Regions from separate parts of the Streptomyces sp. NPDC001858 genome, predicted to be linked through region 2. Evidence: riboswitches for the same ligand, from Rfam matches in the RefSeq annotation. Region 2 holds a riboswitch; the other holds the start of a gene.
The links. A riboswitch is a leader RNA that binds a small molecule or an ion and turns the genes downstream of it on or off. The one in region 2 is predicted to bind glycine.

Region 1: another riboswitch for glycine. It lies ahead of gcvP (aminomethyl-transferring glycine dehydrogenase); the one in region 2 lies ahead of gcvT (glycine cleavage system aminomethyltransferase GcvT).

What each region holds. Positions count from the first base shown of each region.
Region 1 is NZ_JBSFEV010000047.1:34,267-49,726, forward strand. It holds gene ACWCPF_RS39645 (LacI family DNA-binding transcriptional regulator) at 1-996, shown strand, start outside; gene ACWCPF_RS39650 (endo-1,4-beta-xylanase) at 993-2,060, opposite strand; gene ACWCPF_RS39655 (carbohydrate ABC transporter permease) at 2,115-2,969, opposite strand; gene ACWCPF_RS39660 (carbohydrate ABC transporter permease) at 2,990-3,988, opposite strand; gene ACWCPF_RS39665 (extracellular solute-binding protein) at 3,995-5,287, opposite strand; gene ACWCPF_RS39670 (amino acid transporter) at 5,777-7,744, shown strand; gene ACWCPF_RS39675 (hypothetical protein) at 7,812-8,090, opposite strand; gene ACWCPF_RS39680 (DUF1707 SHOCT-like domain-containing protein) at 8,087-8,392, opposite strand; gene ACWCPF_RS39685 (TOBE domain-containing protein) at 8,498-8,893, shown strand; gene ACWCPF_RS39690 (TOBE domain-containing protein) at 8,984-9,403, shown strand; gene gcvP (aminomethyl-transferring glycine dehydrogenase) at 9,452-12,337, opposite strand; glycine riboswitch at 12,524-12,619, opposite strand; gene ACWCPF_RS39700 (PRC-barrel domain-containing protein) at 12,733-13,104, shown strand; gene ACWCPF_RS39705 (nucleotidyltransferase domain-containing protein) at 13,109-13,570, opposite strand; gene ACWCPF_RS39710 (DNA polymerase IV) at 13,671-15,032, opposite strand; gene ACWCPF_RS39715 (MerR family transcriptional regulator) at 15,100-15,460, opposite strand, start outside.
Region 2 is NZ_JBSFEV010000024.1:47,163-62,622, reverse strand. It holds gene ACWCPF_RS28810 (alpha/beta hydrolase) at 1-1,203, shown strand, start outside; gene ACWCPF_RS28805 (trimeric intracellular cation channel family protein) at 1,112-1,768, opposite strand; gene ACWCPF_RS28800 (ABC transporter ATP-binding protein) at 1,832-3,220, opposite strand; gene ACWCPF_RS28795 (ABC transporter ATP-binding protein) at 3,217-4,314, opposite strand; gene ACWCPF_RS28790 (ABC transporter permease) at 4,311-5,309, opposite strand; gene ACWCPF_RS28785 (ABC transporter substrate-binding protein) at 5,420-7,222, opposite strand; gene ACWCPF_RS28780 (ABC transporter permease) at 7,400-8,407, opposite strand; gene ACWCPF_RS28775 (enhanced serine sensitivity protein SseB C-terminal domain-containing protein) at 8,850-9,611, opposite strand; gene ACWCPF_RS28770 (enhanced serine sensitivity protein SseB) at 9,812-10,618, opposite strand; gene ACWCPF_RS28765 (AAA family ATPase) at 10,740-11,423, opposite strand; glycine riboswitch at 11,601-11,712, shown strand; glycine riboswitch at 11,713-11,827, shown strand; gene gcvT (glycine cleavage system aminomethyltransferase GcvT) at 11,865-12,983, shown strand; gene gcvH (glycine cleavage system protein GcvH) at 13,102-13,482, shown strand; gene glyA (serine hydroxymethyltransferase) at 13,491-14,753, shown strand; gene ACWCPF_RS28745 (L-serine ammonia-lyase) at 14,809-15,460, shown strand, end outside.

The sequences.
Region 1 (15,460 bases), on a different contig from region 2:
GAGATCGCCCGCCAGGCCGGCGTCTCGGTGCCGACCGTGTCCCGGGTGGTCAACGGCCGCTCCGACGTCTCCCCCCGGACCCGGGCCCGGGTCGAGGACCTGCTGCGACTGCACGGCTACCGCAAGCGCCCCGCCGCCTCCCCCGCCCGCGCCTCCCTGCTCGACCTGGTCTTCAACGACCTGGACAGCCCCTGGGCGGTGGAGATCATCCGAGGCGTCGAGGAGGTCGCCCACGCGGCCGGCGTCGGCACGGTGGTGTCGGCGATCCACGGCCGCTCCGGCGACGCCCGCGAGTGGATGCGCAATCTGCGCTCCCGCGCCTCCGACGGCGTCATCCTGGTCACCTCGGCCCTGGAACCCACCCTGCACGAGCAGTTGCGCATCCTGGGCGTCCCGCTTGTCGTCGTCGACCCCATGGGCTCCCCCGCCGCCGACACCCCGACCATCGGCGCCGCCAACTGGGCGGGCGGCCTCGCGGCCACCGAGCACCTGCTGGCGCTCGGCCACCGCAGGATCGGCCTGATCGCCGGCCCGCCCCGCCTGCTGTGCTCCCGCGCCCGCTTCGACGGCTACCGGGCCGCCCTGGAGGCGGCCGGCCTCGGCCTCGACGAAACCCTCGTCGTCCCCGGCGACTTCCGCCCCGAGTCGGGCTTCACCGGCTGCACCGCCCTCCTCGACCTGCCGGAACCCCCGACCGCGGTGTTCGCCGCCAGCGACCAGATGGCGCTCGGCGCGATCGAGGCGCTGCGCCGCCGGGGCCTGCGGACGCCGGAGGACATGAGCGTGGTCGGTTTCGACGACCTTCCGGAAGTCCGCTGGTCGGCCCCGCCGCTGACCACCGTCCGCCAGCCGCTGGCCGACATGGGCAAACTCGCCGTCCGCACGGTCCTGAGCCTGGCCCGCGGCGAGCGCCCCGACTCGCCGCGGGTCGAACTGGGCACGGAGCTGGTGATCCGCGCCAGCACAGCACCACCCCGCGACTCGGGTCGGCTCTAACTCAACGCATCCCGAATGGCCCGGTACGCGGGCTTCGGCACGAGCTGCTCGTCCCAGGGCAGCGCGGCGCCCTGGCCCGGGAAGAAGGCCGGAATCCACGAGTACTTGTCGGTGTAGTCCCAGAGCGTGATGCCCACGCACCGCCGCACCGCGAGGCACGCCTCGGTCAAGTCCCGGTACCAGTCGGCCTGTTGGTCCAGCTTCTCATCGGTCGCGGGCAGCAGCATCCGTACGTCGACCTCGGTCAGCGCGGTGTCCAGGCCGAGCCGGGCGAAGCGGCGGAGGTTGTCCTCCAGGGTCGTCGGATAGCCGTACTGCAGGGCGAGATGGGCCTGCAGTCCGATGCCGTCGAGCGGGACGCCCTGCGCCTTCAGTTCCTTGGCGAGGGCGTGGTAGGCGTCGCTCTTCGGACCGACGGCCTCGATGTTGTAGTCGTTGAGGTACAACTTGGCCTTCGGGTCGGCCTGGTGGGCCCAGCGCAGGGCGTCGGCGATGTAGCCGGGGCCGAGCGTCTTGTAGAAGATCGTCTCGCGGTAGGTGCCGTCCTCGTTGAACGCCTCGTTGACGACGTCCCAGGCATAGACCTTGCCCCGGTAGTGGCGCACCTCGGTCTGGATGTGGTTCTTCAGAACGGCGCGCAGTTCGTCCGCCGTCCACTGTCTGCCGGTCAGCCACCCGGGCAGCTGGCTGTGCCAGACGAGCGTGTGGGCGCGGACCTTCTGGTGACCGGCCCGTGCCAGGTTCACGATCTCGTCGCCGGCCGTCCAGTCGAAGACGCCCTGCTGCGGCTCGGTGGCGTACCACTTCATGCCGTTGCCGGGGGTGATCATGTCGAACTCGTCGCCGAGGATGCTGGTGTAGGCGGTGTCGGTGAGTTCGGGGTTGTCCGTGGCGCTGCCGAAGTAGCGGCCGTGGCGCTGCGCGAGGTCCGCGAGGGTCGTCCGCGGCTTTCCGTGCGACGGTTCCTCGTGCGCCTGCGCGGCCGGTCCGCCGACGACCCCGGCGACGAGGACGGCGACGAGGGCCCCGGCGAGTCCGAGCCGGGTGCGGGAGCTGACGGGCATGGTGCGACTCCTCACGTTCAGTGGGTTAGAGCCGTACGGGTCCGCGGGCGCGCGTCATCCCTTGGTGGCGCCGGCGGCGAGACCTCCGACGAGTTGGCGCTCGGCGACGGAGTAGAAGGCCAGGGCGGGAACCATGGCGAGGACCAGGTAGGCGAACACGCGCGCGTACTCCGCGGAGTACTGCCCCTGGAACTGCTGGACGCCGATCGGGATCGTCCACCAGGTGGGCTCGTTGAAGACCAGCAGCGGCAGGAAGAAGTTGTTCCAGCTGCCGACCACGGCGAGCACGGAGACCGTGCCGAGCGCGGGCCTGGCCATGGGCAGCAGGATCCGCCAGAAGAAGCCGAGGGGACCGCAGCCGTCGAGCGTGGCCGCCTCCTCCAGCTCGGCCGGGATCTCCCGGAAGAAGCCGCGCAGGATGACGATGGTCACCGGCAGCCCGAACGCGGCCTGCGGCAGGATCACGCCGAACGGGTTGTCCAGCAGGTTCATGGAACGCAGCAGCAGGAACAGCGGCAGCGCCGCCACCGCGAAGGGGAACATCAGCCCCATCGTGAACAGGGTGAACAGCACCTCCCGCCCGCGGAACGCGAACCGGGCGAAGGAGAACGCGGCGAGCGCGGACACCGCGACGACCACCACCGTCGTGCCGACGGCGATGAGGGTGCTGCTGCCGACCAGCCGCCAGAACGAACCGGAGCCGAGGATGTCGGTGTAGTTGGAGGTGACCCAGGGGTCGGGCAGCCCGATGGGGTTGCGGGAGAGCTGGTCGGTGGACTTGAAGCCGGACAGCACGGCATAGCCGAGCGGTACGGCCATCACCGCGCCGACCACGGCGAGGACGAGGTGCAGCGACAGGGTCCGGCCGGTCCTGCGGGCAGTCTCGCGGGCGGTCTCGCGGGCGGCCATCCGGCCGGTCTCACGGCTTTTCACGCGCCGCCTCCTCGCATGGTCGTGGTGGCGCCCTGAAGGTCGCGGCGGAGCACGAACCGCTGGTAGGCGAGGGCGAAGACGAGGCTGATGCCGAACATGGCCACGCTGATCGCGCTGGCGTAGCCGACCTGGTAGCGCTTGAAGCCGTACTGGAACATGGTCACGGCCATCGTCTCGGAGTGGTGGTCGGGCCCGCCCGCGGTGACGACCCACACCAGGTCGAAGAGCTGGATCGAGCCGATGACCGACAGGAACACGCTGATCCGCAGGGTCGGCGCGAGCAGCGGCAGGGTGATGTGGCGGAACCGCTGCCAGGGGCCGGCGCCGTCGATCAGCGCCGCCTCGGTCAACTCGGCCGGGATGGACTGCAGTCCGGCCAGGTAGAGCATCATGTGGAAGCCGAAGTACTTCCACGTCATGACCAGGAACAGGGTGGCCATGACGGTGGAGGGATCGGCGAACCACTCCCCGCCCACCCCGTCCAGGCCGACCGCGCCCAGAACCCGGTCGGCGAGACCGTCGTCCGGGGCGAAGATCATGCTGAACAACACGCCGGTGATCGCCTCGGAGAGGATGTACGGCGCGAAGAACAGCATCCGGTACACCGCCCGGCCGCGGATGCGCTGGTTGAGGGCGACCGCGAGGGCGAGCGCGAACGGCAGTTGCAGGACCAGCGAGAGCCCGACCAGGACCAGGCAGCGCCACAGGTCGCCGAGGAACACCGGGTCCTGGAAGAGCCGGGTGAAGTTGTCGCCGCCGATGTAGTCCTCGGGCATGCCGAAGCCGCCCCAGCGGAAGAACGCGGCGTACAGCGCGAACAGCATCGGCAGCAGCACGAGCGTGCCGAACAGCACCAGCGCGGGCGCCTGGAAGCCGACGGCGGTGAGCCAGTGCAGCGCCCGGCGCCCCGCCCGCCCCCGGCTGCGGTCCACGGCCGGGGGCGGCAGGTCGACGTCCGGGCCGCTGCGCTTGTCCGGGAGGAAGGTGGAGGTCATCGCCGGCTACTGCTCTTCCTTCGCGACCTTGGTGATCGACTCGGTGACCTGCCGGGGCGACTTGGACCCGGCGATGAGGGCGGCAACGCTGTCGTTGACCTCCTGGCCGAGCGCGGGCGCGTACGCCTGGTCGAGGTAGAGCTGGAACCCGGTGGCGGCCTTCAGCTGGGCCTGCACGGCCTTGATGTTGGGGTCGGTGACGGCGTCCTCGGCGGCCGGGACGACGGGCAGCACTCCGGTCTTCTTCACGAGCTCGGTGTCCGTGACGGTCGAGGCGAAGAACTTCAGGAAGTCGACGGCCGCCTGCGGGGCACCCTTGCGCAGGGCGTGTCCGCCGCCGCCGCCGAACACCTCGGTGATCGCGCCCTTGCCGCCCTCGACCGCCGGGAACGGGAAGAAGCCGAGGTCAGCACCGAGCCCCTTGCCGGCGTCGGCCTGCACCGCGGGCGCCCACTGGCCCATGAGCTCCATCGCCGCCTTGCCGTTGCCGACGGCGGCGGCCTGACCGGTCGGGCTGGAGTAGGCGGCGCCTAGGAAGCCCTTCTGGAACGGCTGGAGGTCGACCAGGTCCTGGAGGTGCTGCCCGGCCTGCACGAACCCGTCCCCGGTGAAGTCCTTGTCGTCCCCCGCCTTCGCCAGCGCGTCGATGCCGGCGGTGCGCATCGCGAGATACGCCCAGTAGTACATGCCGGGCCACTTCTCCTTGCCGGCCAGGGCGAGCGGGGTGACTCCGGCGGCCTTCAGCTTGCGCACGGCGTCGAGGAAGCCGCTCCACGTGGTGGGCGGGGCGCTGATCCCGGCCTGCGTGAAGAGGGCCTTGTTGTACCAGAACCCGATCATGCCGATGTCGAAGGGGACGCCGTACACCTTCTCGTCGAGCAGATAGGGCTCCCGGGCGACCGGCAGCAGCCCCTCCCCCCACTCCTTCGTCTTCTCCGTCAGGTCCTCGACCAGTCCTGCGTCGACCTGCTGCTGCAGGACACCGCCGCCCCAGGTGTGGAAGATGTCGGGGAGCTTCCCGGAGGCGGTCAGCGCCGTCATCTTCGACTTGTAGGCGTCGTTCTCCAGCTGGACGATCTTGATCTTCACCTTGGGGTTCTGGGCCTCGAACTGCTTGGCCAGTCCGGCCCAGACGTCCTTGGCCGGCTGGGTGGTGGAGATGTTCCACCACTCGATCGTGGTCGTCCCCGACGACCCTCCGTCCGAGTCCCCGCCGCATGCGCTCAGTGCCGTCATGCTCAGACCGGCCGCGGCGGAGGCCGCCAGGAAGCCGCGGCGGGAGAGTGCCGGGTCGCCCATCATGCGCTCCTTGGTTGATCGAAAGTTTCGGTCAGGATCCAGAAAGCTTCGCTGCTGCCGCACCCTAGAGACACCCTCCGACGGGTGGCAACCCCTTGAACACAGGGAATCCAGGGGCCAGTTCCAGAAAGCTGCCCGGCCGAGACCTCGAACGTAAGCGAAACATTCGGATCAACCGCCGAACGTTACGGAGCAGGCGAAAGGCGAGAACCGCCGACCGGAACAGCCCCCGGAATACATGACACTGAGTGTCCGGCCCGTGACCAGTCTTAACGCAAACTTGACGCCCTCCAGACGGTCTTCCGTAGGCCCAGGCGTCACTCTCCGCTTACGCTGTTCCCGCCGTCGGCCGTCCCCCGGATGGCCGAATCCGCACGCTGTGCCGCACACGGCACAGGCATGGGCGCCACCGCCGCCGCACATGCCGTACAAGCCGCAGCTGCCGCACAAGCCGCACACGCAGAGATGCCGTACATCAGGAGCGCTCCGATGGCCACCACCGAGCACCCTCCCCCCAGTCGCCTGCGCGCCTGGATGCTGGAGGGCCTGTCCGACATGGGCAAGGGCCATGGCCGACGGACGCCCGCCGCGCGGCCGAAGCCGCAGCCCGAGCACCCCGAGCACAAGGGGCAGCGCTGGTACCGGGTGATGTGCCTGACCGGCGTCGACTACTTCTCCACCCTCGGCTACCAGCCCGGCATCGCCGCCCTCGCGGCCGGCCTGCTCTCCCCCATCGCGACCATCGTGCTCGTCATCGTCACCCTGGCCGGTGCGCTGCCGGTCTACCGGCGGGTGGCCGAGGAGAGCCACCGCGGCGAGGGCTCGATCGCGATGCTGGAGCGGCTGCTGTCGTTCTGGAAGGGCAAGCTGTTCGTCCTGACGCTGCTGGGTTTCGCGGCCACGGACTTCCTGATCACGATCACGCTGTCCGCGGCGGACGCCTCGACGCACCTGGTGGAGAACCCGCATCTGGCGGACGCCCTGCACGACAAGCAGATGATCATCACCCTGGTGCTGGTCGCGCTGCTCGGCGCGGTGTTCCTCAAGGGCTTCCTGGAGGCGATCGGCGTCGCGGTCGCCCTGGTGGTCGCCTACCTCGGCCTGAACGTGGTCGTGGTGGCGGTCGGCCTGTGGCACGTGCTCACCGAGGGTCATGTGGTCACGGACTGGTCGAGCGCCCTGACCGCCGAGCACGGCAACGTCTTCGCCATGATCGGCGTCTCCCTGCTGGTCTTCCCCAAGCTGGCGCTGGGCCTGTCCGGCTTCGAGACCGGCGTCGCCGTCATGCCCCACGTCCAAGGCGACCCCGGCGACACCGAGGAGCACCCCAAGGGCCGCATCCGCGACACCAAGAAGCTCCTGACGACCGCCGCCCTGATCATGAGCGTCTTCCTGATCGCCACCAGCTTCATCACCACCGTGCTGATCCCGGAGAAGGAATTCGAGTCCGGCGGCCAGGCCAACGGCCGCGCGCTGGCGTTCCTGGCCCACGAGTACCTCGGCAACGCCTTCGGCACGGTCTACGACGTCTCGACGATCGCCATCCTCTGGTTCGCGGGAGCCTCCGCCATGGCCGGACTGCTCAACCTCATGCCCCGCTACCTCCCCCGCTACGGCATGGCCCCGCACTGGGCCCGCGCCGTCCGCCCGATGGTCATCGTCTTCACCCTCATCGCGTTCCTGGTCACGTGGATCTTCGACGCCGACGTCGACGCCCAGGGCGGCGCATACGCCACCGGCGTGCTGGTGCTCATCAGCTCGGCGGCGATCGCCGTGACCATCGCCGCCCGCAAGGCCGGCCAGCGCAACTGGACCATCGGCTTCGCCGTCATCTCGGCCGTGTTCCTCTACGTCACCGTCGTGAACGTCATCGAGCGGCCGGACGGCGTGAAGATCGGCGCCTGCTTCATCGCCGGCATCATCCTGGTCTCGCTGCTGTCCCGGCTGGCCCGCGCCTTCGAGCTCCGCGTGACCAGCGTGACCATGGACGACATGGCGGAACGTTTCATACGTGACATGTCCAGCCGCAAGATCCGGTTCATCGCGAACGAGCCCGACCAGCGCGACAAGGCCGAGTACCGCGACAAGATCGAGCAGATCCGCCAGGACAACGACATCCCCGGCGGCGACTTCGTCTTCGTCGAGGTCACCGTCGTGGACCCGTCCGAGTTCGAGTCGGGCCTGACGGTGCGCGGCGAGGTCCTCCACAACCGCTACCGCGTCCTGACCCTGGAGTCCTCCTCCATCTCCAACGCCCTGGCCGCGCTGCTCCTGCACACCCGCGACTCGACCGGCTGCATCCCGCACATCTACTTCGAGTGGACCGAGGGCAACCCCTTCGCCAACTTCCTGCGCTTCTTCCTCTTCGGCCAAGGCGAGGTCGCCCCGGTCACCCGCGAGGTCCTGCGCGAGGCCGAACCGGACCGCGCCCGCCGCCCCCGCGTCCACACCGGCTGACCCCCGGCCACCCGACGTCCTTCGAACGCGGGTGCCCCGCGCGAAGGCGCCGAGTCACCGGAGCGCCTCAGCGCTGCTCCCGGCTCCCCCCGAAGAGTCCCCGCCGCGGCGGCCGCGCCACGATCCGCCCGAAACTCTTGCGCCCGGCGATCTCCACCCGCAGCACCACCGGAGCGTCCGCCGGACCGGAAGGACGGCTCTTGATCTTGACGTAGTCGAGGACCAGCGAGTCGGTGTCCACGACGACCCCCGGCCGGGTCACCAGCCGCAGCGTGCCGCCCTGCATGTCCAGGTCGATACGGAGGGTGCCGTGCCCGATCACCGCCCGGGTGAAGTCGAGCGTCACATCCCCCGGGCCGACTCGATCACCAGGTGTCGCGGCACCACCCACCCGTCACCGCGTTCGGCCGAACCGCCCTGCTGCTCGATCCGGACGACGTCCTTGACCTCGATCGCCGCCCCCGCCGCCCCCTCCGCCGGCAGATCGACCGTGAGCACGGCCAGCTCCCCCGTCGTCCGGGCCGTCAGAGCCGCCTCCATCCGCTCGTCGAGCTCGTCCGCGGTCAGCCGCCCGTCCCCCGCGGCCACGCTCAACGCCTCCACGACCCGGTCCCGGTCCGCATGCGAGGCCCGCACCTCAGCTGACATGTCCTTCACCCCGTCCACCCCTGCACGAACTGACGTCATATCGCGTCATACCCAACACGCGGCCCCGCGTCCACCGCCGCCCCCTCCGGCCCTATCGTGACCCGCATGCAGAGCTACACAATCGGCCAGGCGGCACGGCTGCTCGGCGTGAGCCCCGACACCGCGCGCCGCTGGGCGGACGCGGGCCGCGTGTCGACCCATCGCGACGACGCCGGACGACGCCTCATCGACGGCAAGGACCTCGCCGCCTTCTCCGTGGAACTCGCCCGCACGGACAGCACGGAGGGCGACACCCCGTACACCTCGGTCCGCAACGCCTTCCCCGGCATCGTCACCGCGATCAAACTCGGCGACGTGGCCGCACAGGTCGAGATCCAGGCCGGCCCGCACCGCCTGGTCTCCCTGCTGACCCGGGAAGCCGTCGAGGAACTGGGCCTGGAAGTCGGCATGGAGGCCACGGCCCGAGTGAAGTCGACAAACGTACACATCGACCGAGTCTGACCAACGAGACGAAGACAGCAGGAGCGGCACAGAACCAGGCATACCCGGCATACCCGCCACAAGGCGCCCAGAGCCCTACCGTTGACGCTCATGACCCTGAGCATCCGCAACCAACTCCCCGGCACCGTGACCGCCGTCCACCCCGGTGAGGTCATGGCCACCGTCAAGATCCATCTGGACGGCGGCCAGAACCTCACGGCCGCGATCACCCTGGAGGCCGTCCGCCAGCTCGCCCTCACCGAGGGCATCGCCGTCCGCGCATTGGTGAAGTCGACGGAGGTGTCCCTGGCCACCGCCGCGGTCGACGGCCTGTCGATCCGCAACCAGCTCCCCGGTACGATCACCGGCCTCACCGTCGGCGGCGTCATGGCCTCGGTCAAGATCACCGTGGCGGGCGGCGAACTCACCGCCGCGATCACCAAGGAGGCGGCCACCGACCTCGGCCTCTTCGTGGGCTCCGACGTCGTCGCGCTGATCAAGTCGACCGAGGTGTCCCTGGCGACGGCGTAACACGCGCAGGGGCCCCGCCCGCCCACGACGGACAGGGCCCCTCGAACCTCAGTCCTCGTACGCGTCCAGCGGCGGGCACGAGCACACCAGGTTCCGGTCGCCGAAGGCCTGGTCGATGCGGCGCACCGGCGGCCAGTACTTGTCGGCGACGGACACCCCGGCCGGGAAAACGGCCTCCTCACGCGTGTACGCGTGCTCCCACTCGCCGCCGAGCACGGCCGCGGTGTGCGGGGCGTGGTGCAGCGGGTTGTCCTCGGCCGGCCACGCGCCCTCCCCGACCTTCTCGATCTCCGCGCGGATGGCGATCATCGCCTCGCAGAACCGGTCCAGCTCGATGAGGTCCTCGGACTCGGTCGGCTCGATCATCAGCGTCCCGGCCACCGGGAAGGACATCGTCGGCGCGTGGAACCCGTAGTCGATGAGCCGCTTGGCGACGTCGTCGACGCTCACACCGGTCGCCTTCGTCAGCGGCCGCAGGTCGATGATGCACTCGTGCGCGACCAGCCCGCCGGGGCCGTTGTAGAGCACCGGGTAGTGCGGCTCCAGCCGCTTGGCGATGTAGTTGGCGCTCAGCACCGCCACCTGGGTGGCCCGCTTGAGTCCCTCGCCGCCCATGAGCCGCACATAGGCCCAGGAGATCGGCAGTATCCCGGCCGAACCCCAGGGCGCCGCCGAGATCGGCCCCACACCGGTCTCCGGCCCGGCCGCGGGCTGCAGCGGGTGGTTCGGCAGATACGGCGCCAGGTGCGACCGCACGGCCACCGGACCGACACCGGGGCCGCCGCCGCCGTGCGGGATGCAGAAGGTCTTGTGCAGGTTCAGGTGCGAGACGTCCCCGCCGAAGTGGCCGGGCTTGGCGAGCCCGACGAGCGCGTTGAGGTTGGCGCCGTCGACGTACACCTGCCCACCGGCCTCGTGCACCTGGGCGCAGATGTCGGCGACGTGCTCCTCGAACACCCCGTGCGTGGACGGGTACGTGATCATCAGCACCGACAGCTCGTCCCGGTGCCGCTCGATCTTCGCCCGCAGGTCGTCGACGTCGATCTCGCCGTCCTCGGCGGTCTTCACGACCACGACCTTCATCCCCGCCATCACCGCGCTGGCCGCATTGGTGCCGTGCGCGGAGGACGGGATGAGGCAGACAGTCCGCTGCTCGTCCCCGTTGGCCCGGTGGTAGCCGCGGACGGCGAGCAGCCCGGCCAGCTCCCCCTGCGACCCGGCGTTCGGCTGCAGGGACACCTCGTCGTACCCGGTGACCTCGGCGAGCCGCTCCTCCAGTTCGCGGATGAGCGTGAGGTAGCCCTGCGCCTGCTCGGCCGGCGCGAAGGGGTGCAACTGCCCGAACTCGGGCCAGGTGACCGGCTCCATCTCGGTGGTCGCGTTGAGCTTCATGGTGCAGGAGCCCAGCGGGATCATGCCCCGGTCGAGCGCGTAGTCCCGGTCGGCGAGTCTGCGCAGGTAGCGCAGCATCGCGGTCTCGGAGCGGTGCTGGTGGAAGACCGGGTGCGCCAGGATCTCGTCGGACCGCAGCAGTCCGGCGGGCAGCGTCTCCTCGGTGGACGCGTCGAGCGCCTCGATGTCGCCGTCCACCCCGAAGGCCGCCCAGACCGCGGCGACCTGCGCCCGCGCGGTGGTCTCGTCGCAGGAGATCGACACCTGATCGGCGTCGACGAGGTGCAGGTTCACCCCGCGCTCCCGAGCGGCGGCGACGACCGCGGCGGCCTTCGCGGGCACCCGCACGGTCAGTGTGTCGAAGTACGCCCCGTGCACGACCTCGACCCCGCCGGCCGCCAGCCCGGCGGCCAGGATCGACGCGTACCGGTGCGTGCGTCGGGCGATCGCCCGCAGCCCGTCGGGCCCGTGGTAGACCGCGTACATCCCCGCCATCACGGCCAGCAGCACCTGCGCCGTGCAGATGTTGCTCGTCGCCTTCTCCCGCCGGATGTGCTGCTCACGCGTCTGCAGCGCCAGCCGGTAGGCCTTGTTCCCGTCCGCGTCCACGGACACGCCCACCAGCCGCCCGGGCAGGCTGCGCGCGAACTTCTCGTGGACCGCCATGTAGCCGGCGTGCGGCCCGCCGAACCCCATCGGCACGCCGAACCGCTGCGTGGTGCCGACCGCGATGTCCGCCCCCAGCTCACCGGGCGACTTCAGCAGCGTCAGCGCGAGCAGATCCGCGGCGACGGTGACGAGCGCGCCGAGCCCGTGCGCCTGCTCGACGATCGCCCCGAGGTCGCGTACCGCACCTGAGGCGCCGGGGTACTGCACGAGCACGCCGTTGATCTCACGCTCGGCGATCGCCGCCGGAATGCCCTCGCTCAGGTCGGCGACGACGACCTCCACGCCCGTCGGCTCGGCCCGGGTCTCGATCACGGCGATGGTCTGCGGCAGCACGTCCGCGTCGATGAGGAAGAGGCCCTTCTTGTTCTTCCCCATGCGCCGGGACAGCGCCATCGCCTCGGCGGCGGCCGTACCCTCGTCGAGCAGCGACGCACCCGAGGTCGGCAGCCCGGTCAGGTCGGCGACCATGGTCTGGAAGTTCAGCAGCGCCTCGAGCCGCCCCTGGGAGATCTCCGGCTGGTACGGGGTGTACGCCGTGTACCAGGCCGGGTTCTCCATGACGTTGCGCAGGATCACGGGCGGCGTGAACGTCCCGTAGTAGCCCAGCCCGATCATCGAGTCGAGGACCTGGTTGCGGTCGGCCAGCGAACGCAGCTCGGCCAGCACCTCGGCCTCGGTGCGCGCGCCCGGCAGGTCCAGCGCGTCGGCGTTCTGGATCACGGCCGGGACCGCGGCGGCGGTGAGCTCGTCGAGCGAGCCGTAGCCGACCTGCGCGAGCATCTTGGCCCGCGCCTCGTGATCGGGCCCGATGTGACGCTGCTCGAAGGGGATTCCCTGTTCGAGCTCGGAGAGCGGAATGCGGTGGGCTGTCATTACGGAGGCCTCCTGGTCTGCCACGACCTTCGAGGGTCACCACGACGTGCGGGTACCCGGACGACCTCCCCCTCTGTCATCTCGACCTGAGAGCTTCACCGGACGCCCGAGGGCGCCCGGCTTTCACCGTCGGTGAGAGCGGGAGCCGTCGACGCCGTCGGCACCCGCCCTGCTTTCCAGAGTGACCTCGTCCGTGCGGTACGTGAGCCTGAGAGATTCCGGGGAGGAGTTGCTCCTTCGGCGCCTCCGATGATGTCCGGAGGACTCTCCCGCATGGGGTCAGCAGCCGTTGTCAGACTACCAGCGAGGTCAACGGGACCCCCTTCGAGTGGCCGCCCGCCTCGATGTGCTCTTTTGTAGTGCTTACGGATGGGTTGCGACCAAATGGAGGGCCCGTGCAGACCGACATCGATCCGCGCCACCTGATCGGCCGCAAGGCGTTCGACCGCAACGGCACCAAGATCGGCACCGTCGACGAGGTCTACCTCGACGACGCGACCGGCGTCCCCGAATGGGCGGCCATACGGACCGGCCTGTTCTCCCGCGACGCCTTCGTCCCCCTGGAGCCCAGCGAGCTGGTCGAGGGCACCCTGCGCATCCCCTTCGAACGGGCCCTGATCAAGGACGCCCCCGACTTCGGCGTGGGCCGCCACCTCTCCCCGGAGCAGGAACTCCAGCTCTACCACCACTACGGCCTCGACGTGGGCGCCCCTCCCCCGCTCCCCGACCACGACTTCGGCCGCCTCGCGGGCACGGACGAGAGCTGAGCCCTCAGGCACACGCCCGTATCAGCGCCCCGAGTATCCCGGCAGGGTCGTACAGCGGCCGGGCCCCATCCGTGACCACTCTTCGCGTACCGGCGTCGACCGGATCGGTCCGCGCCCAGCGCGGAGCGCCGACGCCCACCTCGACCTCCAGACCGGAGGCGGTGACATACCGCCATTCGGTGACCGGCCCCCACTCCTGGACCCGAATCACCTCCCCCAGCGACAGCTCACGCCTCCACACCTCGTCGTCGACATAGCGATCCAACGCCGTCGACAGCAGCACGAGGTCGACGTCCGAGTCGGGACGCGCGGCCCCACGCGCGCAGGATCCGACCAGGAGCAGCCCGACCACGTCACTGCGGTTCGCACACCACCGGGTGACCCGATCCACCACCTGCCGCATCTCGGCCTCACGTGCCGGCGACACCCCGGCCTGGTCCGCGAACCGACCTCCGTGCAGTTTCATGCAGCTCCCCATCCGCCATCGGCGCCGCCTCCGCGGACACCGCCACCGCTCCGGCTCACCCCATACTTCGAACCGCTTCACTCTGTGTAACTGATCGACCTCACCAAGAGTTCCCGGAGTCGACCGCAGGTCTTCGCCGCACCAGCGGCAGCGGATCCGCCGGCTCCAGCCCCGGGTCGTCGGTACGGAACGTCCGCACCCGTCCCGGCTCCGACTGCGGGGTCTCGAACCGCACGGTGACACGGCCGAGCCCACTGCCCTGCACCCATCCGTGCCCGAGCTCGGCATGCCGCACATCGTGTCCGGGACGCCAGTGATGCTCGGCCTCCACCGGCTCCGCACGGACGGGCTCGTCCGCGAGTTCCTCCTCGGGCCCCTCCGACCGCTCCTCCGCGGCCTGCGCGAACAGGTCCTCCTGGGTGAAGTCCGCCAGACCGCTGACGCCCACCCCGAGGAGCCGCACCCCGCCCGTCGTGTCCACGGAGTCCAGCAACCGGGCCGCCGCCTCCCGGATCACCGTCGGATCGTCGGTGGGACCCCGCAGCGTCTCGGACCGGGTGAGCGTCGAGAAGTCGTACCGTCGCACCTTCAGCACGATCGTCCGCCCCGACAGACCGGCCCCGCGCAGCCTGCGCACACACCGGTCCGCGAGCCGCTGCACCTCCAGCTCGACCCGGACCCGGTCGTGGATGTCCACGTCGTAGGTGTCCTCGACCGACACCGACTTGGTCTCCCGCTCGGCCACCACGGGCCGGTCGTCACGCGCCAGCGCCATCGCGTACAGGGCGTGCCCATGAGCCTTGCCCAGCAGCCGCACCAGCTCGTCCTCACCGGCCTCGGCGATCTCGTCGACCGTGGTGATCCCGGCCCGCCTCAGATGGTCCCCCGTCGCCGGACCGACCCCCGGCAGAATCCGCGCGGACATGGGCCCGAGCAACGTCCGCTCGGTGCCCGGCTCGATCAGCACCAGGCCGTCGGGCTTCGCCTGCTCCGAGGCGATCTTCGCGAGCATCTTGCAGGAGGCCAGCCCCACCGAGCCGGTGAGACCCGTGACGGCCCGTATGTCCGCGCGCAGTCTGCCGCCGGCCAGCTCCGCCGACTCGCTGTCCCAGGCCGCTTCCCCGGCCTCCAGGTCCACGAAGGCCTCGTCCAGGCTCAGCGGCTCCACCAACGGCGAAAGCGCTCCCAGCAGCGCCATGACCTGCTCGCTGATCGACCGGTAGAACGCGAAGCGCGGAACGAGATAGGCGGCGTTGGGAGCCAGTCGGCGCGCCTGGGCCATGGGCATCGCCGAGTGCACCCCGAAGACGCGCGCCTCGTAGGAAGCGGTCGCCACCACTCCGCGAGGCCCCAGACCACCCACGACCACGGCTTTCCCGCGCAGACTCGGCTTGGACGCCTGCTCCGCCTGCGCGAAGAAGGCATCCATGTCGAGATGCAGGATGGTGGGCGCGTTTCTCACATGTCCGATGCTGCACCACACCACTGACAACGGCGTCGTACCGCCGCCCCGAGCCCCGCGAGGAGCCTCAGACCGCCCGGTTGCGCCGACGCGCCAGCTCGTCCGCCGGGTTGTGCCCGACGAGCGTCTCACCGGTGTCGACGCGCTCCCCGTGCAGCTGGGAAAGCGCGTTCTCCACGTCCCGCCAGACCACGCCCACAGCGATCCCGAAAACGCCCTGACCGCCCTGGAGCAGCGCGTGGACCTCGTCGGGCGAGGTGCACTCGTAGACCGTCGCGCCGTCGCTCATCAACGTCATGCGCTCCAGGTCGCTGAACCCGCGCTCCCGCAGATGCTGCACGGCGGAGCGGATGTTCTGCAGCGACACCCCGGTGTCGAGGAACCGCTTGACGATCTTCAGGACGACAACGTCCCGGAAGCTGTACAGA
Region 2 (15,460 bases):
CTGGTGTGGTCGCGGCTGCGCGGGCCGCGGATCCTGCGCGCCGCGGCCCGGGTGCTGATGCTGATGTTCGCGCAGGGCACGGCCGTCGCCCTGGTCTTCGTGACGGTCAACAACGCCAACGGCCTGTACGACACCTGGGACGATCTGCTGGGCACCGGCACGCATGTGCAGCAGGCCGCCGACCTGGGCGCCGACGGCACCGGCGGGATCGCGCTGGACCGGCTGCCCAGGGTCGCGCAGAAGTTCACCCAGGCCCAGGGCCCGGGGATGCGTGCGGTCGGCGGGGTGCGCGTGACCCAGCTCCAGGGCCGGATCTCCGGCGTGAACGCCGAGGTCTACGTCTGGCTGCCGCCGCAGTACGACGAGCCCGCCTACGCGCATCGCACCTTCCCCGTCGTGGAGCTGCTCCCGGGCTACCCGGGCTCCCCGAAGGCCTGGTACGGGACGCTGCGCGTGCACGAGCAGCTCGCCCCGCTGATGCGCTCGGGCAAGGTCGCGCCGTTCATCCTCGTCGCGCCGCGCACCACCCTGCTGCCCGGCGTGGACACCGGCTGCGCCAATGTGCCGGGCACCGTGAACGCCGACAGCTGGCTCAGCCTCGACGTGCCGAAGATGGTCACGGACAACTTCCGGGTCCAGCCCGCGCCCAAGGGCTGGGCGGTCGCCGGCTACTCGGCGGGCGGGCACTGCGCGTCCAAGCTCGCCGTCGCCCACCCCGACCGCTACCGCGCGGCCGTGAGCCTGTCCGGGTACAGCGACCCGATCGTCGAGCCCGACTCGCTCGCCGCGCAGAACCCGCGGCTGCGCCGGGCCAACGACCCGTACCTGCTGCTGCGCCGGGCGGCCGTCCCGCCCCCGGTGGCCCTCTACCTCTCCGGCCAGCCGCACGACGGCTACGAGGCCGCCCTGGCCATGCGGCAGGAGGCGAAGGCGCCGACGACCGTGCACGTCGTCCGCATCCCGAGCGGCGCGGGCGGTCACACCATGGCGCTGTGGCGGCCGCAGGTGTCGCCGGCGTTCCGCTGGCTGACGACGCAGCTGGACCAGCACCGGGTGGGCGGCGAGGGGAGGGCCGGAGCGGAGAAGCCGGGAAAGGGGAAGGAGAAGGGGGCTACTCCTCGCGGACGGTCGAGCGACGATTCCACGCGCGAGGCGCTCGCCAGTGGAACCGCATCGCGAGCAGCCGCAGGACGAAAGCCGTGATCGCGGCCAGGCCGCCGGCCAGCTCGGTGAGCAGGCCGTAGCGGATGCTGAGCGCCACCATGGTGGCGCCGACCATCGCCGGGACCGCGTAGAGATCGCGGTCCCAGCGCAGCAGCGAGGGCACCTCGTTGGCCAGCACGTCGCGCAGCACACCGCCGCCGACGCCGGTCGCGACCCCCAGTGCGGCCGACGCGGTCAGGCCCAGTCCGTAGTCGTACGCCTTCATCGTGCCCGTGACGCAGAACAGGCCGAGGCCGGCCGCGTCGAAGACGTTGACGCCCGCCTGGATCCGCTCCACCTGCGGGTGCAGGAAGACGACCAGCAGGGCGGCGAGCAGGGGCGTGAGGAAGTACCCCAGGTCGGTGAAGGCGGCCGGCGGCACGGCGCCTATGACCAAGTCCCGGAAGACCCCGCCGCCCAGCGCCGTGACCTCGGCGAGCATGGCTATGCCGAACACGTCGAAGTTCTTGCGGACGGCCAGCAGCGCGCCGGAGATGGCGAACACGAAGATGCCGGCCAGGTCGAGCGTGTGCTGGATGGAAGGGCTGAAGATCTGCAGAAGCACCCTTACATTGTCACCCAGCACTGAGCCCCCGCCTTACATTGCAAGGCGGGGGCTCACTGTTACTTACTTCTCCTTGGCAGGACCGTCATCACCGGACGCTTCGGGAGCCTCGGACGCTTCGGGAGCCTCGGGGGCTTCGACGGCCTCCGCCGGAGCCTCGGGGGCTTCGGCGGCCTCGGGGGCTTCGGCGGCCTCCGCCGCTTCCGGCTCCCCGGCTTCCGTCTCCGCCGCTTCCGCTTCCGCCGCGACCTCCGCCGCCACGGCTGCCGAGGTCTCCGCCGACTCGGCGAGCACCTCGTCGGCCACCAGCTCCGCCGCCTCCTTCGCGGCGGTCAGCAGGACGGTGTCCTGCGGGGCCTGGTCCGCGAAGTTCTCCGGGTGGTGGCAGGCGACCTGCTGGCCGGTGCGCAGCTCGACGAGCGCCGGCTCCGTCGTCGTGCAGATCTGCGTCGCCTTCCAGCACCGGGTGTGGAAGCGGCAGCCGCTCGGCGGGGAGATCGGCGAGGGCACGTCGCCCTTGAGCAGGATCCGCTCGCTCTTGGCGTTCTTGCGCCGCGGGTCCGGGATCGGCACCGCCGACATCAGGGCCTTGGTGTACGGGTGCATCGGCGACTTGTAGAGCAGGTCGCGGTCGGCCAGCTCCACGATCTTGCCGAGGTACATCACCGCGATGCGGTCCGAGACGTGCCGGACCACCGAGAGGTCGTGCGCGATGATCACGTACGTGAGGCCGAGCTCCTGCTGGAGGTCGTCCAGCAGGTTCACGACCTGGGCCTGGATCGACACGTCCAGGGCCGAGACCGGCTCGTCCGCCACGACCAGCTTCGGGTTCAGGGCGAGCGCGCGGGCGATGCCGATGCGCTGGCGCTGACCGCCGGAGAACTCGTGCGGGTAGCGGTTGTAGTGCTCGGGGTTGAGACCCACGACCGACAGCAGCCGCTGCACTTCCTTCTTGATGCCGCCCTCGGGCTCGACGCCCTGGAGCTTGAAGGGAGCGCCGACGATCGTGCCGATGGTGTGGCGCGGGTTCAGCGACGAGTACGGGTCCTGGAAGATCATCTGCACATCACGGCGCAGCGGGCGCATGCCGTTCACACCGAGGTGCGTGATGTCCTTGCCCTGGAACTCGACCTTGCCGCCGGTCGGCTCCAGCAGCCGGGTGATCAGCCGGCCCATCGTGGACTTGCCGCAGCCGGACTCGCCGACGACGCCGAGCGTTTCGCCGGAGCGCACCTCGAAGTCGATGCCGTCGACCGCGTGCACCGCCCCGACCTGCCGCTGGAGCAGGCCCTTCTTGATCGGGAAGTGCTTCTGCAGCCCGGTGACCTTGAGCAGGACCTCGCCCGGGGCGGGGTCCTCGGTCAGGGTGGCGGCGCCCTTGGTGAGGGTCGCACCCTGCTCGGACGCGTCGGCCTGCGCGGGAATCTTCACCGCTTTCTCGTCGTCACTCACAGCTTCGGCGCAATCTCTTCGGTCCAGATACGCTCCCGCTGCTCCTTGCCCAGGTGGCAGGCGGCCCAGTGCCGGCTGCCGACCTCGGCCAGCTCGGGCCGGACGGTGCGGGTGACGTTGTCCTTCGGGAGGTCCGCGTACGGGCAGCGCGGGTTGAAGGCGCAGCCGGACGGGATGTTGATCAGCGAGGGCGGGGAGCCCTTGACCGGGATCAGCCGCTCCTGCTGGTCACGGTCGAGGCGCGGCATCGAGCCGAGCAGCCCCCAGGTGTAGGGGTGCCGGGGCTGGTAGAACACGTCCTCGGCCGGGCCGCGCTCGACGCAGCGGCCGCCGTACATCACCAGGATGTCGTCGGCGAGTTCGGCGACGACGCCCAGGTCGTGGGTGATGACGATGACCGCGGAGCCGAACTCCTTCTGCAGATCGCGGATGAGGTCGAGGATCTGCGCCTGGACGGTCACGTCCAGGGCGGTCGTCGGCTCGTCGGCGATCAGCAGCTCGGGGTTGTTGACCAGCGACATCGCGATCATCGCGCGCTGGCGCATACCGCCGGAGAACTCGTGCGGGTAGCTGTCAACGCGCTTGTCCGGCTGCGGGATGCCCACCCGGTCGAGCATCTCGACCGCACGGCGCTTGGCGGTCTTCTTGTCGACGTCGTGGTGGACACGGTACGCCTCCACGATCTGCTGGCCGATCGTGTAGTACGGGTGCAGCGCCGACAGCGGATCCTGGAAGATCATCGCCATCTCGCGGCCGCGCAGCTTGCGCACGTAGTCCGGGTCGGCGGACAGCAGTTCGGTGCCGTCCAGCCAGATCTCACCGGAGATCTGGGCCTTGCGCTTGCCGTACTGGCCGGCGGTGTGCAGGCCCATGATGCCGAGCGAGGTCACCGACTTGCCGGAGCCGGACTCGCCGACGATGCCGAGCGTCTTGCCCTTCTCCAGCTGGAAGCTGAGCCCGTCGACGGACTTGACCAGGCCGTCGTCGGTCGGGAAGTGCACCTTGAGGTCGCGCACTTCGAGGAAGGCGGACGGCGCGGGCGAGGCGGGGGTGGGCTCGCCCACGGCCGCTCCGCTCTTGCTGAGTTCGGTCATGCGAGCCTCACTCGGGGGTCGATCACGGCATACAGGATGTCCACCACGAGGTTGGCGACGAGCACCGCGAGAGAAGTGATCAGGGTCACGCCCAGGATGATGGGCAGGTCCTGGGTCTTGATGGCGTTGAGCACGGCCTGGCCGAGGCCGGGCAGGTTGAACGCCGTCTCGGTCAGGATCGCACCGCCGATGAGGGCGCCGAGGTCCATGCCGAGCATGGTGAGCAGCGGCGTCATCGTGGAGCGCATGGCGTGCTTGCCGATGACGGTCTGCTCCTTGAGGCCCTTGGCGCGGGCGGTACGGATGTAGTCCTCGCCGAGGATCTCGAGCATGGTGGCCCGGGTGATGCGCGCGTACATCGCCGCGTACAGGAACGCGAGGGTGATCCACGGCAGGATCATGCCGCCGAACCAGCCGGTGAAACTCTCGTCCAGGGGCACGAACTGCCCGTCGAACAGATCGAGTCCGTAGACGAAGATCGACAGGGCGACCATGCCGGTGAAGTAGATCGGCAGGGAGACGCCCGAGAGCGCGACGACCATCGCGCCGCGGTCCCAGAGGCTGCCGCGCTTGAGCGCGGAGAGCACACCCGCCGAGACGCCGAGGATCAGCCACAGCACGGCGGCGCCCAGCGCGAGGGCCAGGGTCACCGGGAAGCGGTCGGTCAGCACCGGCCAGACGGCCTGCTCACTGCGGAAGGAGTAGCCGAAGCACGGGGCGGCGCAGTGGATGGATTCGCCGCCGCCCGTGTAGGTGCGACCGGCGAAGATGCCCTTGAAGAACTCCCAGACCTGGGCGTAGATCGGATCGTCCAGGCTGAGCTTCTCGCGCACCCCCTCGACGGCGGCAGGGTCGGCCTGCTTGCCCACGAAGCTCAAGGCGATGTCGACGCCGGCCCACTTGGGGATGAGGAAGAAGATGCCGAAGACCACCATGACGATGACCACAAGCATCACTGCGGCGGCCAGCAACCGCCTGATGAGGTAAGCGAGCACAGCTCTCGGCCCGCCGCGGACCGCGGGCCACCGGAGATCGTCCGGTGGCCCGCGATCACGCCGCGCCGGCCTTCACCTGCCTTTCGTGCCGTTCGGCGGGTGTGCCGGGATTACTTCTTCGGGTTCTTCAGACCGAGGTTGACGAAGTCGTACTGACCGCTGTAGCCGTCGGTCGTGTAGACGTTCGCCAGGTTGTCCGAGCGCCAGTTGACGAACCGCTCGTAGACGAAGGGCAGGTAGTACGCGCCCTCCATCACCTTGTGGTCGATCTCCGTGGAGATCTTGGTCTTGCCGGCTTCGTCCAGCGTGGTGACGTACGAGGCGAACAGACCGTCGATGGTCTTGTCCTTGATGAGCGCGAAGTTGTTGTTGGCGCTCTCCGCAATGTACTTGCTGTTCCACAGCGGGAGACCGAAGCCCTGGATGGTCGGGAAGTCCGGACCCCAGCCCATGATGATGATGCCGTAGCCCTTCTTCTTCACGTTCGAGGGGCTGCCGATGATGCCGGAGGACTGCGAGCCGTCGTACTGGTCGATCTCGACGGTGATGCCGACCTTCTTCAGCGACGCCTGGAGGGACTGCGCGGTGGCCACCTCGACCGGCTTGTTGTTGCGGACCGCGATGGTGGTCTTGAAGCCGTTCGGCTGACCGCAGGCCTTCAGGGCCTCCTTGGCCTTGGCGACGTTGCCGTTCTTGTTGGCGCCGGCGATCTCGTACGGGTCGTACTTCTGACCCTCGGCGCCCGGGACGGACGGCGGCAGCATGTTGGTGGCGATGTCGCCACCGGCGACCGGGCCGCCACGGGCGGTCTGCAGCGACACGTGGTCGGCGCCGTAGATGACGGCCTTGCGGCACTCGATGTTGTCGAACGGCGCGACGTTCTGCGGGAAGACCGCGTAGCGGACGTAACCGGAGACCGGGTTGTCCAGGTTGGCCTTGTGCTGCTTGAGGGCGGTGGTGCGGCCCTGCGGCGACATGCCGGTCTGGTTCAGGTCGAGGTCCAGGTCACCGCTGAGCAGACGCTGGTCCAGCTGGTTGGCGTCCGAGAAGATCTGGACGGTGATCTCGTCCGGGTAGGCCTTGCGGAGCGGGTCCGAGGCCTGCTTCCAGTTGGTGTTGCGGACCAGCTTGAGGTCCTTGCCCGGGGCGTACGAGGCGAACTTGTACGGGCCCGAGGAGAACGGCTTCAGGCCGTACTTGGACTTGGTGTCCATGTCCTGGCGGACCGGGGAGGCCGAGATCAGGCCCAGCATCTCCTCGAAGTCCGAGTTGGCCTGCGGCAGCTTGAAGACGACGGTCTTGTCGTCCGGCGTCTCGATGGCCTTCAGACCGAGCTTGTCGGCCGCCGTGTCCTTGTAGGGGCCCTTGTAGGCGCCCGTGGGGTCGAGGACGTCCTTCAGGTACGTCGGACCGCCGGACAGCACGTCCTGCGCCCACACGCGCTCGATGCCGTACTTCACGTCCTTGGACGTGATCGGCTTGCCGTCCTCCCACGTGATGCCGTCACGCAGGGTGTACGTGTAGGTCTTGCCGTCGTCGGTGACCTTGGCGAGACCGGTGGCGAGGTCCGGGGCGAGCTCGGCGCCCGCCGCGCCCGGCTCGGTCTTGTTCGTGACGAGCTGACGGCTGTAGTAGCGGGCGAAGTTCCACATCATGCCGTAGTAGCCGCGCGTGGTGTCCCACGAGTCGGCGTCCTGTGCGGCACCGAACTTCAGCGTGCCGCCCTTCTTGGCGGCGGAAGCCTGGGCGACCTTGTTGTTCGCGGCGTCGAAGCCGGCGGCGCCGGTGGCCGAGCCGCCCTTGTCGTCGTCGCCTCCGTCACCGCCGCACGCCGCCGTGGTCAGCAGCGCGGCGACCGCGGCGGCAGCGGCAAATGCCTGCTTCCGCCGCCCTGAGGTGCGTTGGGTAGTCACGATCTCGGATCCTCCGGATTAGATGAGAGACCCCGTGTGAAGGCCACGGGACGGTTGGGGTGCCGTGTTCGGCGGTTTCGCTGTTCAGCGGTGCTGCGGTTGCGCTGTGCTGCGGTTCAGCGGTTCGCGGTTCAGAGCAGTTCGCGGTTCAGCAGTTCAGGTTCGGCAGTTCGCGGTTCAGCGGGAGGCCTTCGGGTCCAGCGCGTCCCGGACGCCGTCGCCGAAGAGATTGAAGGCCAGCACGGTGATGAAGATCGCCACACCCGGGACCACCATGTACATGGGGTCCGACTCGTAGTAGTCGATCGCGCTCGAGAGCATCTGTCCCCACGAGGAGGTGGGCGGCTTGACGCCCACGCCCAGGAAGCTGAGCGCCGCCTCGGTGAGGATGTTGGTGGGGATCATCATCGTCGTGTACACGACGATCGGGGCGACCAGGTTGGGCAGCAGTTCCTTGAACAGGATGTACAGCCGACCGGCGCCCAGCGATCGGGCGGCCTCGACGTACTCGCGCTCACGCAGCGAGAGCGTCTGGCCGCGCACCACGCGTCCGATGTAGGGCCAGCCGAAGAATCCGATGACCAGGATCATCACGAAGACGCGCACGCTGGAGCCGGTGAGGCCCAGCATGTCGCTCGGCATGACGGAGACCAGCGCGATGATGAACAGCAGCTGCGGGAAGGCGAGCAGACCGTCCATCACCCGGCTGATGAGGGAGTCCACCCAGCCGCCGAAGAATCCGGCGAGAATGCCCAGCACCGTTCCGAGGATCACGGCGACCACGGCCGACAGGAAGCCGACCAGCAGGGAGATCCGGGCGCCGTAGAGGATGCGGGCGAAGATGTCCCGGCCGTTGACCGGCTCGACGCCGAGCAGGTGCTCGCCGCTCACGCCGCCCAGCGAGCCCGTGGGGGTGCCGAACAGCGGGTCGATGAGGTTCTCGTGGTACTCGTTCGGGTCCTGCCCGAGGATCCCCGTGATGACCGGCGCGAGCAGCGCGACCACGACGAGGACGAGCACCACGATGCCGCCCGTCAGGGCGAGCTTGTCCCGCTTGAGGCGCTCCCAGGCGATCCGGCCCAGGGAACGACCCTGAACGGCCTTGGCGTCGCTGGTGGCGACCGCCGCTTCCTCGGCCGCGCTCGGGGCCGCTTCCGCGGTCGGCTCGTGCAATGGTGCCGTCATCTGGCAGGGACCCCTCTCAACCGGCGGTAGCCGGCCCGCGCTTGCCGCTGTGGCGGCGTGATCAGTCCGTAATACGCAGGGGATAAGTCCCCTGGAGCGGGAGTCTTCAACGCTTTGGCGATCTGTTGCCAGACTTGGCAGGGAAAGGATGCGTAAACGTGATGCGGGTAGAGGGGTTCCGTTATCCGGACGGCGGGTAACGCCCCCCGGACAGGGACTTATTCGGGCAGATCGGACGAGAACGGGACCGATCGCCGCTATCTACGCGCGAAGACGTCCGACTCCTGCCAGGCGGTCGACCTCACAACAGACACACAACCGACCCGCGACGGAACCGGCGGCACGACGCGCGACAGATCGCGCGGCAGGGCTGACGGCGGAAGCGGCGGCGGGCGATCGTGGGCGGCGGCGGAAGCGGCGGTAGCGGTGGCGGTGGCGGAAATCAGTAGCGTCCGGTGGGCGGATAGCCGTAGCCGCCCGCGGGCGCGGGGGCCGACGCGGGAGCGGGAGCATGGGCCTCGCGGTCGTAGAACGGCCGGGCGTTGGCGCGCATCCACATCACGACGGGGTCGTACTCGTCGGTCATGGCGACCGTCGACACCGGCAGCCCGTCCGGCACCGCGCCGATCGACTGCTGCATCATGGCCCGGACGGCGTCCACCGCCGACGGCGAGGAGTCGTACACGTCCAGCCCTACGGCCAGGTAGGGCGCGCCCAGCGCCGGCTGCACCCAGGCCCGGCGCAGCGCGCGGACCGCGGGGGTGCGATGGGCGTTCTGCGCGAGCAGGGCGTAGAACTGCGGGATCTCGATGGCGGGCTCGGACAGCCGCAGCGGTCCGGCGGGCTGGCGCTCCAACCCGGTGGCGATCCGGCGCAGATCCAGCCAGGGGATGCCGACGCCGCCGCCGGGGCCGTGCGGGTTGAGCCAGAGACCGTAGTGGTCGGGGTAGAGCGTGCGGGCCACGTCGATTCCGTCGACCACCTCGTACGAGCGGTTCCAGCCACTGGCGCTGAGCTCCTGGGCGGAGGTCACGCAGGGGGCGTACCCGTGGCCGTCCACCTCCATGTTCCCGTACTGGGCGTCCGGGGAGCCCGCCTGGCCGTGCCACAACAGCATCCAGACCTGGCCGGACGAGGGGGTCGCGAGCGCGCGCAGGAGGGCCTCGTAGGCGTCGTAGCGCCCGGGCGTGACCTGGCGCAGCATGTGCTCGACCGAGCCGGTCGCGGCAGTGCCAGCGCTCACTTTTTATCGCCCCTTCGAGAAATGGCCCCGCGTCGGGGTCCAGCTTAAGCGCCCAATGGCTCAGGGCTGGTGGTGCGTTGGCGGGTGCGGGTCGCGGGTGGTCGGTCGGGGCCCGCGGCGGAGCCGGGCATCGGCACGGCCCCGCGCCCCGGGCGGGCCCCCTAGCGTGAGTAGAAGGGGCGGACCCGTTCCCTCATCCAGTCGGCCACCGGATCCTGGGCGACGTCGAGCAGCACCAGGTTGACCGGCCAGGGGGCCGAGGTCTTCGTGAGCGCCCTGCTCAGCGCCTCCAGCGGCACGGCGCGCAGATCGCCCTCCCACGGGGACTCCTGGGGGAGCCCGAACAGTTCGACGCCGACGAACATCGCCGGCTCCGCCGTCTCGACGGCGGCCAGGCAGCGGCGGGCGGTCCGGATCACGCCCGTGGCCTCGAACTCCGCGGAGGCCGCGGCCAGGAAGTCGATCGGGTCGTCCTGCCAGTCGGGCTCGTAGAGGCGGACCCGGCCGCCGCTCGCGGATCCGTCCAGCGGGGTGCGGCCCGCCCGGCACAGCTCGGCCACGGCCGGCGGCGGCAGCGGGACGGCGACCAGGCCCTCGGGGTTGACCATGATGCCCACCTGCGGGGGCAGCCCCCGGGCGAACTCCACGGCCGGCGCGATCGTGAACGACATGTGCGAGCCGACGACCTGGCGGAACTGTTCCTCGGAGCTGAAGACCGGCACATAGACCTGGCCGTCCAGCTCCAGTGTGGGCAGGTCGAGGGGGCCGCTGTGCGGGCCGCCGCCGCCGGGCAGCGGCACCCAGACGAAGCCGCGCCCGAGCGCCTCCACGATCCGGGGGCCGGCTCCCGGCACGCCGAGGGAGGCGGAGAGCACCTCCTCCAGCTCGTTGCCGGGCCATCCGCCGTGCGGATGAGGGTGTGCCTGCGCCGGAAAGTCCGTCGGGAAGTCCGCCGGGGGGAAATCCATCTGCCTACCGCCTGCTAAGAACCGCTCAGTCTGCTGTGGCTGAAAGGCTAGGGCCTGTGCGGCGCATCACGCCACAGACGCGATGGCCGGCCCGGCGGCCCGCCGCGGGCCGCGGGACGCCTCAGCCGGTGAAGGCGATGCGCCGGAGTACGTCTGCGGCAGGGCGGTCCAGCAGGACCGCCGAGCCGCAGCCTTCGGGGAGGGCGCCCTGCTCCACCGAACGCAGGAGGCGGGCGGCGGCGCGGCGGTGCCGCAGGAACGCGTACCGCGAGACGCCTCGGCCGCGCTCGCGCTGGCCCTCCAGGGCCTGGTCCGCGCCGACGTCGAGAAGGACCAGGTGGAGGGTGCCGCCACGGCGGCGGGCCTCGCGGGCCAGCCAGTCGCGGACCCAGGCCTGGGTCCCGCAGTCGTGCACGACGACGCCCTGGCCGCCGCGCAGGGCTCGGCGCAGCCCGGCGTAGTGGGCGAGGCGGACGAGCGGGCGGTAGAGGGCGTAGGGCAGGTGGCGGGGCGCGCGGGCGTCCCAGCGGTCACGGGTGTCCTGGGAGTCGATGCGGACGCCGTGCACAGCCCGTTTCATGAGGGTGGACTTGCCGCTGCCGGGCAGCCCGGTGACCACGACCAGGTCACGGGGGCCGAAGAGCAGTCCGTGCGGGCTGCGGCCGGCCCGCTCGCGCAGGTCGCGGACGACGGGCGCGGGCTGCGGGCCGCACGCCTCCCGGGCCCGGGTGCCGGGCTGCGCGGGCAGCGCGAGCCCCGAAGCGGTCGCGAATGCGGTGGTCCTCGCCGTTGTCGTCCTGTTCACCGTGATCGTCCTCCCCTGGGGTCAGGTAGTCCTCATCCCCATCGAGCGTAAAGAGAAGGTAATGCGCGGTGTCTCGCGTTTTCGTGCGCGTACCGACACAAGCCGGTTACAGATGCGGCCTGCCGCGACCGGGGCGGGCCGTGCGATGATGGCCGCGCCAACTGCATACCGGCCGTTCGAATCCGCGCGGGAGAGTCCCCGGCAACAGGTCCGCCTGTCGCTTCGCCGGGGCGCCGAAGGAGCAAGTCCCTCCCTTGAATCTCTCAGGCCCCGTTACCGCGCGGGCGAGGCACATCTGAAAAGCGGGCCGCCGTTCCCGGCGGCCCCACCCAAGGTGCAAGTCAGGACCACCGTTTCGCGGGGTCGTGACGAACCTCTCAGGTTCCGATGACAGATGGGGAGGAACGACCTCGCCGTCATGCCTTGGGAGACGACCGTCCGATGAGCAGCTCCGCACCCCGTCACACCGCGCTCGATGCCCTGCACCGCGCGCTCGGCGCGACGATGACCGACTTCGCCGGCTGGGACATGCCCCTGCGCTACGGCTCCGAACGCGACGAGCACCAGGCCGTCCGCACGAAGGCCGGCCTCTTCGATCTCTCCCACATGGGCGAGATCACCGTCACCGGGCCGCAGGCGGCGGCTCTCCTGAACCACGCGCTGGTCGGCAACATCGCCACCGTCGGCGTCGGCCGCGCCCGCTACACCATGATCTGCCAGGAGGACGGCGGCATCCTGGACGACCTGATCGTCTACCGGCTGGCCGAGCACGAGTACATGGTCGTCGCCAACGCCTCCAACGCCCAGGTGGTGCTGGACGCCCTGACCGAGCGCGCCGCCGGTTTCGACGCGGTCGTGCGCGACGACCGGGACGCCTACGCGCTGATCGCCGTCCAGGGGCCCGAGTCCCCCGGCGTCCTCGCCGCGCTGACCGACGCCGACCTCGACGGTCTGAAGTACTACGCGGGCCTGCCCGGCACGGTCGCCGGGGTCCCGGCGCTCATCGCCCGCACGGGCTACACCGGCGAGGACGGCTTCGAGCTGTTCGTGAAGCCGGAGCACGCCGTCGAGCTGTGGCAGGCGCTGACGAAGGCGGGCGAGGGCGTCGGCCTGGTCCCGTGCGGGCTGTCCTGCCGGGACACGCTGCGCCTGGAGGCGGGCATGCCGCTGTACGGGCACGAGCTGAGCACCTCCCGCACCCCCTTCGACGCCGGTCTCGGCCGGGTGGTGAAGTTCGAGAAGGAGGGCGACTTCGTGGGGCGCAAGGCACTGGAGGCGGCCGCCGAACGCGCCGCCTCGCAGCCGCCGCGCGTCCTCGTCGGCCTCGTCGCCGAAGGTCGTCGGGTCCCGCGCGCCGGGTACGCCGTGGTCGCCGACGGCAAGGTGATCGGCGAGGTCACCTCCGGCGCGCCCTCCCCCACGCTCGGCAAGCCGATCGCGATGGCCTACGTCGACGCGGCCCACGCGGCGGCGGGGAGCCCGGGCGTCGGCGTGGACATCCGGGGCGCGCACGAGCCGTACGAGGTCGTGGCGCTGCCGTTCTACAAGCGCCGGAAATAGACACTGGGCGCGGTGCCCGGTCCCCGGGCGTGACCCTGCCCACATTGCCGCTGGTCACGCACGCCTCCAGCAGTCCCCCATTCATCAGCACTCCCTCGCGTACAGGAGAATTCAGGCCATGAGCAACCCCCAGCAGCTGCGCTACAGCAAGGAGCACGAGTGGCTGTCGGGCGCCGAGGACGGCGTCTCGACGGTCGGCATCACGGAGCACGCGGCCAACGCGCTCGGCGATGTGGTGTTCGTCCAGCTCCCGGCGGTCGGTGACACGGTGACCGCGGGCGAGACCTGCGGCGAGCTGGAGTCGACCAAGTCGGTCAGCGACCTGTACGCGCCGGTGACCGGTGAGATCACCGAGATCAACCAGGACGTCGTGGACGATCCGGCGCTGGTGAACTCCGCCCCCTTCGAGGGCGGATGGCTGTTCAAGGTACGCGTCACGGACGAGCCGGACGACCTGCTCTCCGCCGACGAGTACATCGCCCTTACCGCCGCCGGCTGAGGATCCAGATGACTGTGCTGAACACGCCCCTGCACGAGCTCGACCCGGAGGTCGCCGCCGCGGTCGACGCCGAGCTGAACCGCCAGCAGTCCACCCTCGAGATGATCGCCTCGGAGAACTTCGCCCCCCTCGCGGTCATGGAGGCCCAGGGCTCGGTCCTCACCAACAAGTACGCCGAGGGCTACCCGGGCCGCCGCTACTACGGCGGCTGCGAGCACGTCGACGTCACCGAGCAGATCGCCATCGACCGGGTCAAGGAGCTGTTCGGCGCCGAGTACGCCAACGTGCAGCCCCACTCCGGCGCCTCCGCCAACCAGGCCGCCCTGTTCGCCCTGGCCCAGCCCGGCGACACCATCCTCGGCCTGGACCTGGCGCACGGCGGCCACCTCACCCACGGCATGCGCCTGAACTTCTCCGGCAAGCAGTTCGACGTGGTCGCCTACCACGTGGACGAGGCCGGGCTGGTCGACATGGGCGAGCTGGAGGCGCTCGCCAAGGAGCACCGGCCGAAGGTGATCATCGCGGGCTGGTCGGCGTACCCGAGGCAGCTGGACTTCGCCGAGTTCCGCCGGATCGCGGACGAGGTGGGCGCGTACCTCTGGGTCGACATGGCGCACTTCGCCGGTCTGGTCGCGGCGGGCCTGCACCCGAACCCGGTGCCGTACGCGGACGTCGTGACCTCGACGACCCACAAGACGCTGGGCGGCCCGCGCGGCGGCATCATCCTGGCGAAGCAGGAGTTCGCGAAGAAGCTGAACTCGTCGGTCTTCCCGGGCTTCCAGGGCGGCCCCCTGGAGCACGTCATCGCGGCGAAGGCCGTCTCCTTCAAGGTCGCGGCGAGCGACGACTTCAAGGAGCGCCAGCAGCGTACGGTGGACGGCGCCCGCATCCTGGCCGAGCGCCTCGGGCAGGCGGACGCCGCCGAGCACGGGGTGTCCGTCCTCTCCGGCGGCACGGACGTCCATCTGGTCCTGGTCGACCTGCGCGACTCCGAGCTGGACGGCAAGCAGGCGGAGGACCGTCTCCACGAGGTCGGCATCACCGTCAACCGGAACGCGATCCCGAACGACCCGCGCCCGCCGATGGTGACGTCCGGCCTGCGGATCGGCACCCCGGCCCTCGCGACCCGCGGCTTCACCGCCGAGGACTTCGCGGAGGTCGCGGACGTCATCGCGCAGACCCTGAAGCCGTCGTACGACGTCGAGGGTCTGAAGGCGCGCGTCAAGGCACTGGCCGACAAGCACCCGCTGTACCCCGGCCTGAACAAGTAGTTTCCTGGCGGGGGCACCCGACGACGTGTGTCCCCGCCCTCTTTGAGGAGTTCCCGTGGCCATCTCGGTCTTCGACCTGTTCTCGATCGGCATCGGCCCGTCCAGCTCCCACACGGTCGGCCCGATGCGCGCGGCCCGCATGTTCGCGCTGCGGCTGGCCAAGGAGGGCCTGCTGGACTCCACGGCGTCGGTCCGCTGCGAGCTGTACGGCTCGCTCGGCGCGACCGGCCACGGCCACGGGACGCCGAAGGCGGTCCTGCTCGGCCTGGAGGGCTCCTCGCCGCGCACGGTGGACGTGGAGGGCGCCGACGACCGGGTGGAGCAGATCAAGGCGACCGGCCGGCTGCGGCTGCTGGACACGCACGAGATCCCGTTCTCCTTCGACGACGACCTGGTCCTGCACCGCCGCAAGGCGCTCCCGTACCACGCCAACGGCATGACCATCCGGGCGTTCGACGCCTCGGGCACGGAACTGCTGTCGAAGACGTACTACTCGGTCGGCGGCGGGTTCGTCGTGGACGAGGACGCGGTCGGCGCGGACCGGATAAAACTCGACGACACGGTCCTGAAGTACCCGTTCCGCACGGGCGACGAGCTGCTGCGCCTGGCGAAGGAGACCGGTCTGTCGATCTCCTCGCTGATGCTGGAGAACGAGCACTCCTGGCGCACGGAGGACGAGATCCGGGCGGGCCTGCTGGAGATCTGGC